DNA from 2 places in the Alteromonas sp. CI.11.F.A3 genome. Region 1 is predicted to be linked to the other one. Evidence: predicted binding sites of a transcription regulator. Region 1 holds the regulator's gene; the other holds the start of a gene.
The links. Region 1 encodes FNR, which switches genes on or off when oxygen is low (the NO sensors DNR and NnrR bind a similar motif). Its sites were predicted from a motif close to TTGATCTAGATCAA; they were not measured.
Positions count from the first base shown of each region.

Region 1 (4,599 bases):
TTATTCAGGTAGCGCGTTCTATTTAGGCGCTTTAAAGGCCATAAGCGCAAGAACCGTAAATATGGATGTGCCGGTCACCCTTGCGGTATTTGGTACCTACTTTGCAGGTTTACGTTCAACCTTGCTAGAGCAAGGTGAAGTGTATTTTGAATCTATATGTATGTTTATCTTTTTACTCCTTTTAAGCCGGTTTTTAGAGCATAGAAGTAGGCACCGTGCGGCACAAATTTCTGCCAACATGATGCAGTATATTCCCGTCTCGGCCGCAAAAATTGAAACTGATGGCAGCATTGCTCAGTGTTTGGCGAAGCTATTAATGCCTGATGATGTGGTACTAGTGAAGCCCGGTGAAACCATTCCTGTAGACGGTATTGTGCTAGATGGTACTGCCGCAGTTGATGAGTCTATGCTGACTGGTGAGTTTAACCCGGTTAGTAAATCGGCCAGCCATTTAGTGTATGGTGGTACGGTAAACCAAGATGGCACATTAACGGTTAAAGTGACTCAGAGCTTAAAGCATGCCTTGGTCAATCAAATCGTACGCTTACAAGCCAGCGCGATGGCAAGTAAGCCAAAAGCGGCTCAAATTGCCGATAACTTTTCACGCTACTTTGTTTTCTCTGTGTTACTTATATCTGCATTAACCTACGTTTACTGGTCTTACGTGGGCAGCGAAGAGGCTTTCTGGATCACTATCTCTGTATTAGTGGCAACCTGCCCCTGTGCACTAGGCTTAGCCACACCTTCGGCGTTAACCTGCGCTATGGCGAAGCTGAATCGTCAGGGCATTTTATTGAAGCGTGCTGATGCGTTAGAACAGCTTACCGATATTGATACCATCGCCCTTGATAAAACCGGCACGTTGACAGAAGGTAAGTTCTCGCTACAACAGCGCTGGTTTGCTAAAGGTGTAGATCCGGTGCAGGTAATGGCGCTTACCGCTTTGTTAGAGTCTCGTTCTGAACACCCTATTGCTCGTGCCTTCGATAACGAAGCTGTTAAGTCACAGAACAAAACCCCACCTAATAAAATTAATGGATTTACGGTTACACCTGGTGGCGGCATTAGTGGTGAGATTAACAATGTGGCTTTCACCATGGGGTCAGCCGTATTTTGTAACTTATCAACCACCGCAAAAGTAGACATACCGGCAAACGTGTTTTTGTGTGCCGATGGCGTATTAATGGCCGCGTTCTGCGTAAATGATAGTTTGCGTCAAGATGCTTTAGCCACACTCACCGCACTGGATGAACATCAACTCGTAGTACTAAGTGGCGATACACAGAAAAACGTTGATACACTTACTGCCAGTTTACCTATTCATATAGCAAAAGGTGGCTTGTCGCCGGAGCAAAAGTATTCTCAAGTGCACACTTTGCAAAAGCAAGGTCGCAAAGTCATGATGATGGGCGACGGTATAAATGATGCCCCTGTTCTTGCTAGCGCAGATGTGGCAGTTGCCGTAGGAAACGCCACCGATGTAGCGAAAACGGCTGCCGATGTTATTTTGCTAGGCGACAGTCTACTGTCTGTCCCCACCTTATTTTCAGTGGCCCAACAAGCAAAACGCAAAATTCAGCAAAACATCGCATGGTCGGTAGGTTACAATATTATTATTCTCCCCTTTGCGGTGTCAGGGTTACTCTCTCCCTGGATGGCCGTGGTTGGCATGTCACTCAGTAGTATTATTGTGGTCACCAATTCAACTAGGTTATTAAGTAAATAATATGAGTATCATTTACGTATTAATTCCCATCGCTATCATCATTGTTGCGTTGGCGCTGGTTATCTTTTTCTGGGCGGTAAAAACCAATCAGTTTGAAGACCTTGATAGACAGGGCTATAGCATTTTGTTTGATGATGATTTGTCAGGTGATGAAAAGAAACTAGCCGAGCAACGTAAGCAATTGCAACAACGCAAAGAAACCAATGACAGAGATTAATATATTCTCTGCCTTTTTCATTGGCATTGCTGGCGGCGTGCACTGTGTGGGTATGTGTGGCGGCATAGTTGCTGCACTACGCACAGTAACACCAAGTAATGAAGCCGCTTTGCCCTACACCCTTGCTTATAATTTTGGCCGTATCCTCAGTTATACGTTAGCCGGTGCTATTACAGGCGCTGTTGGCCAAATGGCCACCGAATTTGTGCCAATTGCTAAACCCGTTTTGTCTTTAATTAGTGGCATTATGCTGCTGCTTTTAGCGTGTTATTTAGGTAAGTGGTGGCAAGGCTTAAATTACATTGAAGCAATGGGGCGCGGATTATTTAAAGCTATTCAGCCCTTATCTAAACGCTTCCTACCGTTCAAAAGTCCAGTCTATGCGCTCCCGTACGGTTTTATATGGGGCTGGCTTCCCTGCGGACTGGTTTATTCAACACTTACATGGTCATTAGCATCAGGCTCTGCCATTGATGGCGCAGCTATTATGCTCTTTTTCGGGTTAGGCACCCTGCCCACCTTGCTAGCGGCCAGTGCAGGTAGTCAGTACCTTATAGCCGGTTTTAGGCACCCCGTGGTAAGGCAATGCTTTTCAGGAATATTGGCTATTTACGCGCTCTTTTTAATTTATGCAGCAATTTCATAAACAAAAGAGTAAGATTATATTAAGTCGACCCTATTTATAGTTTGAACCTATGAGCAAAGGAAGCCAATTCTCAATTCATTGTCAAAATTGCAGTTTCAGTCACTTATGTTTGCCCGTTGCGCTAAACAAGACTGAGATTGAATCTTTAGATGATATTATTGAGCGAAAGAAACCCCTTCACAAGAGTGATTTACTGGTAAAGTCGGGAGATACATTTAACTCTCTTTACGCAGTACGCACCGGCTCTTTTAAGTCTTTCGTCACCAACTCAGATGGTGAAGAGCAGATTACAGGTTTTCACTTTCCTGGCGATATTATCGGCTTTGACGCATTACGGGAAAACAAGCACCAAAGTTATGCTCAGGCATTAGAAACTGCGATGGTGTGCGAATTACCGTATGAAACCCTAGACGAGATGTCAGTTCAGTTCCCCAAGTTAAGACATCAAATAATGAGTTTTATGAGTGCGGAAATTAAACAAGATCATGACCTCATGATGTTGCTTAATAAGCGCTCAGCAGAAGAACGCCTATTGTATTTCCTCTCACAGCTTTCTCAACGTTTCGAAGAGCGTGGATTTTCAAACAAAGAATTTCACCTTACGATGACGCGAAATGAAATCGGAAACTACCTTGGTTTAACTATTGAAACCATTAGTCGCCTACTAAGCCGTTTTCAAAAAGAAAATATTATTCAGGTGGACGGTAAACTCATTACTATTTTAGATTTTGATGAGATGTCACGACGTTTATCGTCTGTGGTTGCACCTAATATTGCCTGTAATAGCTAATCTTCAAAGCTTTTGATCTAAAACAAGTTACGTAATAGCAAATAGGTATTACACTTAAATTGTAGCAACCAAAATTCTAACGATGTTTGGAGGGGTTATGATTAAGTATGAACGTATTTTAGCGGTCATTGAAGCCGATAGAGATACTCAACCTGCGCTTAGCCGTGCATACGAACTTGCCAAAAAGACAGGGGCTTCTGTCACCGCCATGCTGGTGGTTTACGATTTATCTTATGATATGACTACCATGCTCAGCCCTGATGATCGCGAAGCAATGCGCGATGCGGTCACTAAGGAACATGCGGGTTGGTTACGTAAAACCCTTAGCGATTTAGGGTTTGAAAAAACCGATATTGTTGTTGAATGGAACAACCGCGCCTTTGAAGCTGTGGTGCATTATGTAATAGATAACAATATAGACTTGGTTGTTAAAGCAACCAAACGCCATGACGATTTAGCTTCTGTTATTTTCACTCCAACAGACTGGCACCTACTTAGAAAATGTCCCTCCCCCGTATTGTTGGTAAAAGACCATGAATGGCCCGACAATGGTGAAATTATTGCGGCAGTCAATGTAGGCAGTGAAGACGACGAACATGCGCTACTCAACGACAAAATCACAGTCATTGCTAACGATTATGCCGCGCTACTCAGTGGCAACGTAAATTTGGTTAACAGCTATCCTGCTACACCGCTTAATATCGCGATTGAAGTTCCGGAGTTCGACCCTGATACGTACAACAACGCAGTAAAGCACCATCACGAACTTGAGATGAACAAACACAGCGAAAAGTATGCTATTGATAGTGAGCGCTGTTACGTTAAAGAAGGCCTACCTGAAAAAGTGATTCCAAGAATAGCCAAAGATATAGATGCCGAACTGGTGATCATAGGCACGGTTGGCCGAGTTGGTATTTCTGCGGCCCTTATAGGTAACACTGCTGAACATGTTATAGATGAGCTGGTGTGTGATGTACTGGCAATAAAACCAGACGGCTTTATTTCGCCTCTTTCACGCTAATAGATAAACATTTAAACACAGTCTGTTGGCACGGTTCGCTAGCGTAGCTTTGTAGCTTGAAGCGCTATTGGTTTTAGCCTTTAGCGCTATTGGCATTTTGTAGCAGCCCGTGCCAACAAGATACAAAAAATCTTAACCTCACACATTCAATTTTACTTGATTACTGTATAATGGTTTTTTTCGCAGTAACCAAGCTATT
Region 1 covers NZ_CP136708.1:2,550,636-2,555,234, forward strand. The annotation lists gene R1T43_RS10950 (heavy metal translocating P-type ATPase) at 1-1,726, shown strand, start outside; gene ccoS (cbb3-type cytochrome oxidase assembly protein CcoS) at 1,728-1,943, shown strand; gene R1T43_RS10960 (sulfite exporter TauE/SafE family protein) at 1,930-2,589, shown strand; gene fnr (fumarate/nitrate reduction transcriptional regulator Fnr) at 2,639-3,379, shown strand; gene uspE (universal stress protein UspE) at 3,477-4,400, shown strand.

Region 2 (4,599 bases), 2.2 Mb from region 1:
TGCTTGGAAATCGTATTTTGGTAGGGATGGGCGCTATTGTTATGGACGGCGTTATTGTTGAGGACGATGTCTTTATTGGAGCCGGTGCATTAATACCACCGAATAAGCGACTTGAAAGTGGTTACTTATATGTAGGGAACCCTGCCGTTAAGAAACGCCCATTAAAAGAAAGCGAGACAGCCTTTCTTAAACAATCAGCATTGAACTACGTAAAACTAAAAGATGAATATAGAGAAGAGCAGGCTTAACAGCCTGCTTATTTATATGAGTCTCGATTACTTTGCCTTTAACTGACTACGTAATACATCAATTACCGCACTGGTCTGTGGTTTGTAACCTGTCCATATCGTAAATGATGCAGCAGCCTGTTCCACCAGCATACCCAAACCATCAAGTACCCGTGAAGCACCTAATGATAATGCTTGCTGCATAAAGTAAGTAGGCTCTGCACGATAAACCATGTCATACGCTGTTTCACATTCTGCAAATAGCGTAGCGTTCATATCAAAAGGCAGTGTTTCACTTAAACTCGCTGCGGTTGAATTGATAATAATATGTGGGGCTACTGTATCGCAGTCTTCTATACCAACAACCTTAACCTTTCCTCCGCCCGTTTCACTTGCCACTATTTCTGCTTTAGCCTTTGTCCTGTTAGTAAGATGTAACGACGCTATGCCTGAAGCAATAAGTGGCGCTATCACGCCTCTTGCTGCTCCACCGGCACCTATTAATAGCACACGTTTATTTTTTAGCTGTACGCCGTGGTTAAGTAAATCATTCACCAGCCCCACCCCGTCGGTATTAAAACCTGCAACAGTGCCATCGCTGCGCTTCATTAAGGTGTTAACTGCTTTTGCGTCTAACGCAGCCTGGTCGTCTACGTTGGCAAGGGCAAAGGCATCTTGTTTAAACGGCATAGTAACGTTACAACCTATAGCGTCTGGTTGCGCTAGGAATGCCTTCGCTTCAGGCGTAAAACCATCTTCTGGCGCAAGGATTTTTTCGTAACTAATTTGCTCGCCACATTGCTTAGCGAACATTTCATGAATAGTTGGTGATAGACTCTGAACTATAGGGTTACCGAAAACGGCAAACTTTTTCATTGGATTATTAATAAGGCTGTCTGTCATGGGAATGTCTAACTTCTTTAAATCGATACGAAAGGAAAAACCTGCTGTGTCAGAGACTACACCATATTACCGTATAGGTGGAGAAGATCAGGTACGCCTTTTGGCAAACCGCTTTTATGACAATATGCGTGATGATCCTATTGCGAAGGAGCTTTACGCCATTCATCCTCAGCCAACAGATAGAATTAGAGAAGTGTTTTTTCTTTATTTAAGTTTGTGGTTAGGCGGACCTGACACCTATCAGCAACAATATGGCCACCCACGATTACGCTCACGGCATCTTTCTTTTAGTGTTACACCAGAATTAAAAGACCAGTGGATGTATTGTATGCGCAAAGCCATGCACGAGACTGTTGATGACCTCCCCCTCGCACAGCAACTTCTTAATGCACTCGATCAACTTGCCGAACATATGATTAATAGTAAATAAAAAAGCGCTCCGTTAAATTACGGAACGCTTCAGATTACGATATAAGGTTTTACGCCTTGCTAAGCTGCTTGTTTAAGGCAACTTACCTTATTAAACGAACCTTAGAATGTGTAACCTACTGACAAGGTATAAACCCAAGGGTCGATATCAATATCGTTTACGCTACCTTCTGCACCAACTACGGTAAATGACGCCTCGGTATTAATATCGATGTAACGTACTGACGCATTTACATGCCACTCTTTATCTATTTGATAGTCCATCCCTACTTGTGCAGAAATGCCTACAGAGTTATCTAAAGATAAATCATCAAGCCCCGCTTCCTTATTTGCAGCAGTAAATGATTCATCAAAGATAAAGGTATAGTTTAAACCCGCCCCAACATATGGCTGAAACGCTGAGTTTGCGTCGTTGAAGTAGTAGTTAACGGTAATAGTAGGGGGTAAGTGCGTGACCTCTCCCAATGTGTTACCTGTACCTAGTGGATCGCTTACCGAAAAATTCACGTCGTGAGTAAACGGTGTTGCGGCCAATAATTCAACATTGATATTGTCGGTAATGAAATAGGCAACGTTTAATCCCAACTGGGTATCATTATCGATAGTCAGTGCTACACCTAAATCGCTACCACCTGCAATGATGTTTGAGGTTGACTCGTCGGGCGCTACTGTTGTTAATCCGCCACGAACTAACCAGTCACCCTTTTCATGAGCTGAAGCAAAAGGGGCGGCAAGCGCTAAAGAAATACATATGGCTGAAAGTGTGTGTGTACGCATTGTGTGTCTCTCATGTGTTTAATGATAATGACGACACTGTAAACGTTTAAAAAGAAAATCCTTTGATCCAGCGCAAGGTGGAATCTAGCTATATACCTTGGCAATGAGGGAATTTGATGTGGATCAAGAGATTGGCACCACAGGGAGAAACCATGGTGCAAGATATTACCAGTTTGTAGGCTGAAGCCAGTCGGTTAGTTTTGCTTCCGCACTACCCGGCGCTGGCGTATAGCAATACTCCCATCGGGCAAGTGGTGGCATAGACATCAAGATTGATTCGGTTCTGCCTCCCGTTTGAAGTCCAAACAAGGTGCCTCTATCGAATACCAAGTTAAATTCTACGTAGCGACCGCGGCGATATAGCTGAAAGTCACGCTCTCTTTCGCCGTACGACGTACTCTTGCGCTTTTCTACAATAGGAACATAAGCATCAACGAAACCATTTCCTACCGCTTGCATAAAGTCGAATGACGTTTCAAAACCCCAATCGTTTAAATCGTCAAAGAACAAACCACCTACACCGCGGGTTTCATTTCGATGCTTTAAGAAGAAATAGTCATCGCACCATTTCTTATATTTCCCATACACGTCTTCACCAAAGGGAGCGCATAACTTCTTAGCGGTATTGTGCCAATGCACTACGTCGTCTTTAAAGGGGTAAAACGGGGTTAAATCGAACCCACCACCAAACCACCAAATAGGTGCTTCACCATCTTTTTCGGCGATAAAAAAGCGCACGTTCGCATGAGATGTTGGAATATAAGGGTTATGTGGGTGAATAACCAACGAGACACCCATGGCTTGAAAGTTTCTACCGGCCAGTTCAGGGCGGTTAGCCGTGGCTGACGCAGGCATCTGGCTACCAAACACGTGAGAAAAGTTCACTCCACCCTGCTCTATCACAGCACCGTTTTTGATAACACGAGAACGACCACCACCGCCTTCTTCGCGAACCCACGAATCTTCTTTGAACAGCCCTTTACCATCGGCGAGCTCAAGGGTTTGGCAAATGTTATCCTGTAATGACAGTAAATACGCTTTAACTTGTTCTATCACTTCAGCGGCGTCTTTACCGTCTAACTGTTGATTTATGTGTTGGGGGTCAATCATGATCTTATTATCTCTCCGGTATCGCCGTCACGGATGGTACTGGGTTTAGCGTGGCCACCTACTTCCCCATCAATATAGAAAACACTATCACCAAATATACCGGTTGCTTCTTGCTGGGTAATTGCGGGTTGTTGGCCAGTTAGGTTGGCACTCGTAGATACCAGCGGCTTTCCTAGCTTTTCACATAATGCTCTAACCACTGGGTGGTTACTTACTCGAACCGCTATTTTCTCATGCTTGCCGGTTAACCATAGTGGTGCCGACGCAGACTTAGGTAGCAGCCAAGTATTTGGCCCAGGCCAACTGGACACAATTTCAGTACGTTTGTGCTGAAGTATGGCTTCATCATTGATATAGGGTAATAGCTGAGAATAGTTAGCAGCTATTAAGATTACCCCTTTTTCTATAGGGCGCTGCTTCAACGCTAAAAGGGACATTACAGCCGCTTCATTATCTGGGTCGCACCCTATGCCCATAACCGCTTCGGTAGGGTAAACCAATAAGTCACCATTTTTAAACGCGGTAACAATTGGATCGTTAGTGTCTATTTGCCCCTTGGTCGGGATACTCATTAATGCTTTTCTCTGTAGGTGTTATTTATCGTCTTTTTTGAAGCCACACCCTGGCTGAGGGCAACAAATTTGGCCTTTCTTTTTTATCAGAACGGCCCAGTCACAATCGGGGCATGCTTCATTTACTGGCGTGAAATTTAGCACATAACGACAATGGGGATAATGATCACATGCAAAAAACTGCTTACCGTATTTATTAGTACGTGATGTAAGTTGCCCTTTTTTACACTTAGGGCAAGTAACGTGGGTGTCTTCTTGCTGTTTAATTGGTGAGATATAGTGGCATTCAGGAAAATTGGTACAGCCTATAAACATACCAAAGCGGCCTTTTTTGATAGCCAATGTAGAATCACATTCTGGACAGCTAACGCCATCAAGTACTTTTAATAAGGTGGTTTGTTTATCGTGTAATGGCTTGCTGAAATGACAGTCTGGGTAACCTGTGCAGCCAATAAAAGGGCCTGATTTGCTGTTTTTTATATGCAGTAGTTTACCGCAATCGGGGCAATCACCGAAAGCGTCTTCTAAGGCATGTTCGTGCGCAGAGAAAAGTGAATGATCAATTTTTGACATAAACTAGC
Region 2 covers NZ_CP136708.1:109,442-114,040, forward strand. The annotation lists gene R1T43_RS00435 (gamma carbonic anhydrase family protein) at 1-248, shown strand, start outside; gene aroE (shikimate dehydrogenase) at 276-1,103, opposite strand; gene R1T43_RS00445 (group II truncated hemoglobin) at 1,129-1,560, shown strand; gene R1T43_RS00450 (OmpW/AlkL family protein) at 1,662-2,336, opposite strand; gene hemF (oxygen-dependent coproporphyrinogen oxidase) at 2,502-3,446, opposite strand; gene R1T43_RS00460 (Sua5/YciO/YrdC/YwlC family protein) at 3,443-4,018, opposite strand; gene R1T43_RS00465 (type I DNA topoisomerase) at 4,040-4,591, opposite strand.
Region 2: the regulator FNR is predicted to act here: its motif matches at 2,450-2,463, upstream of R1T43_RS00450 (OmpW/AlkL family protein).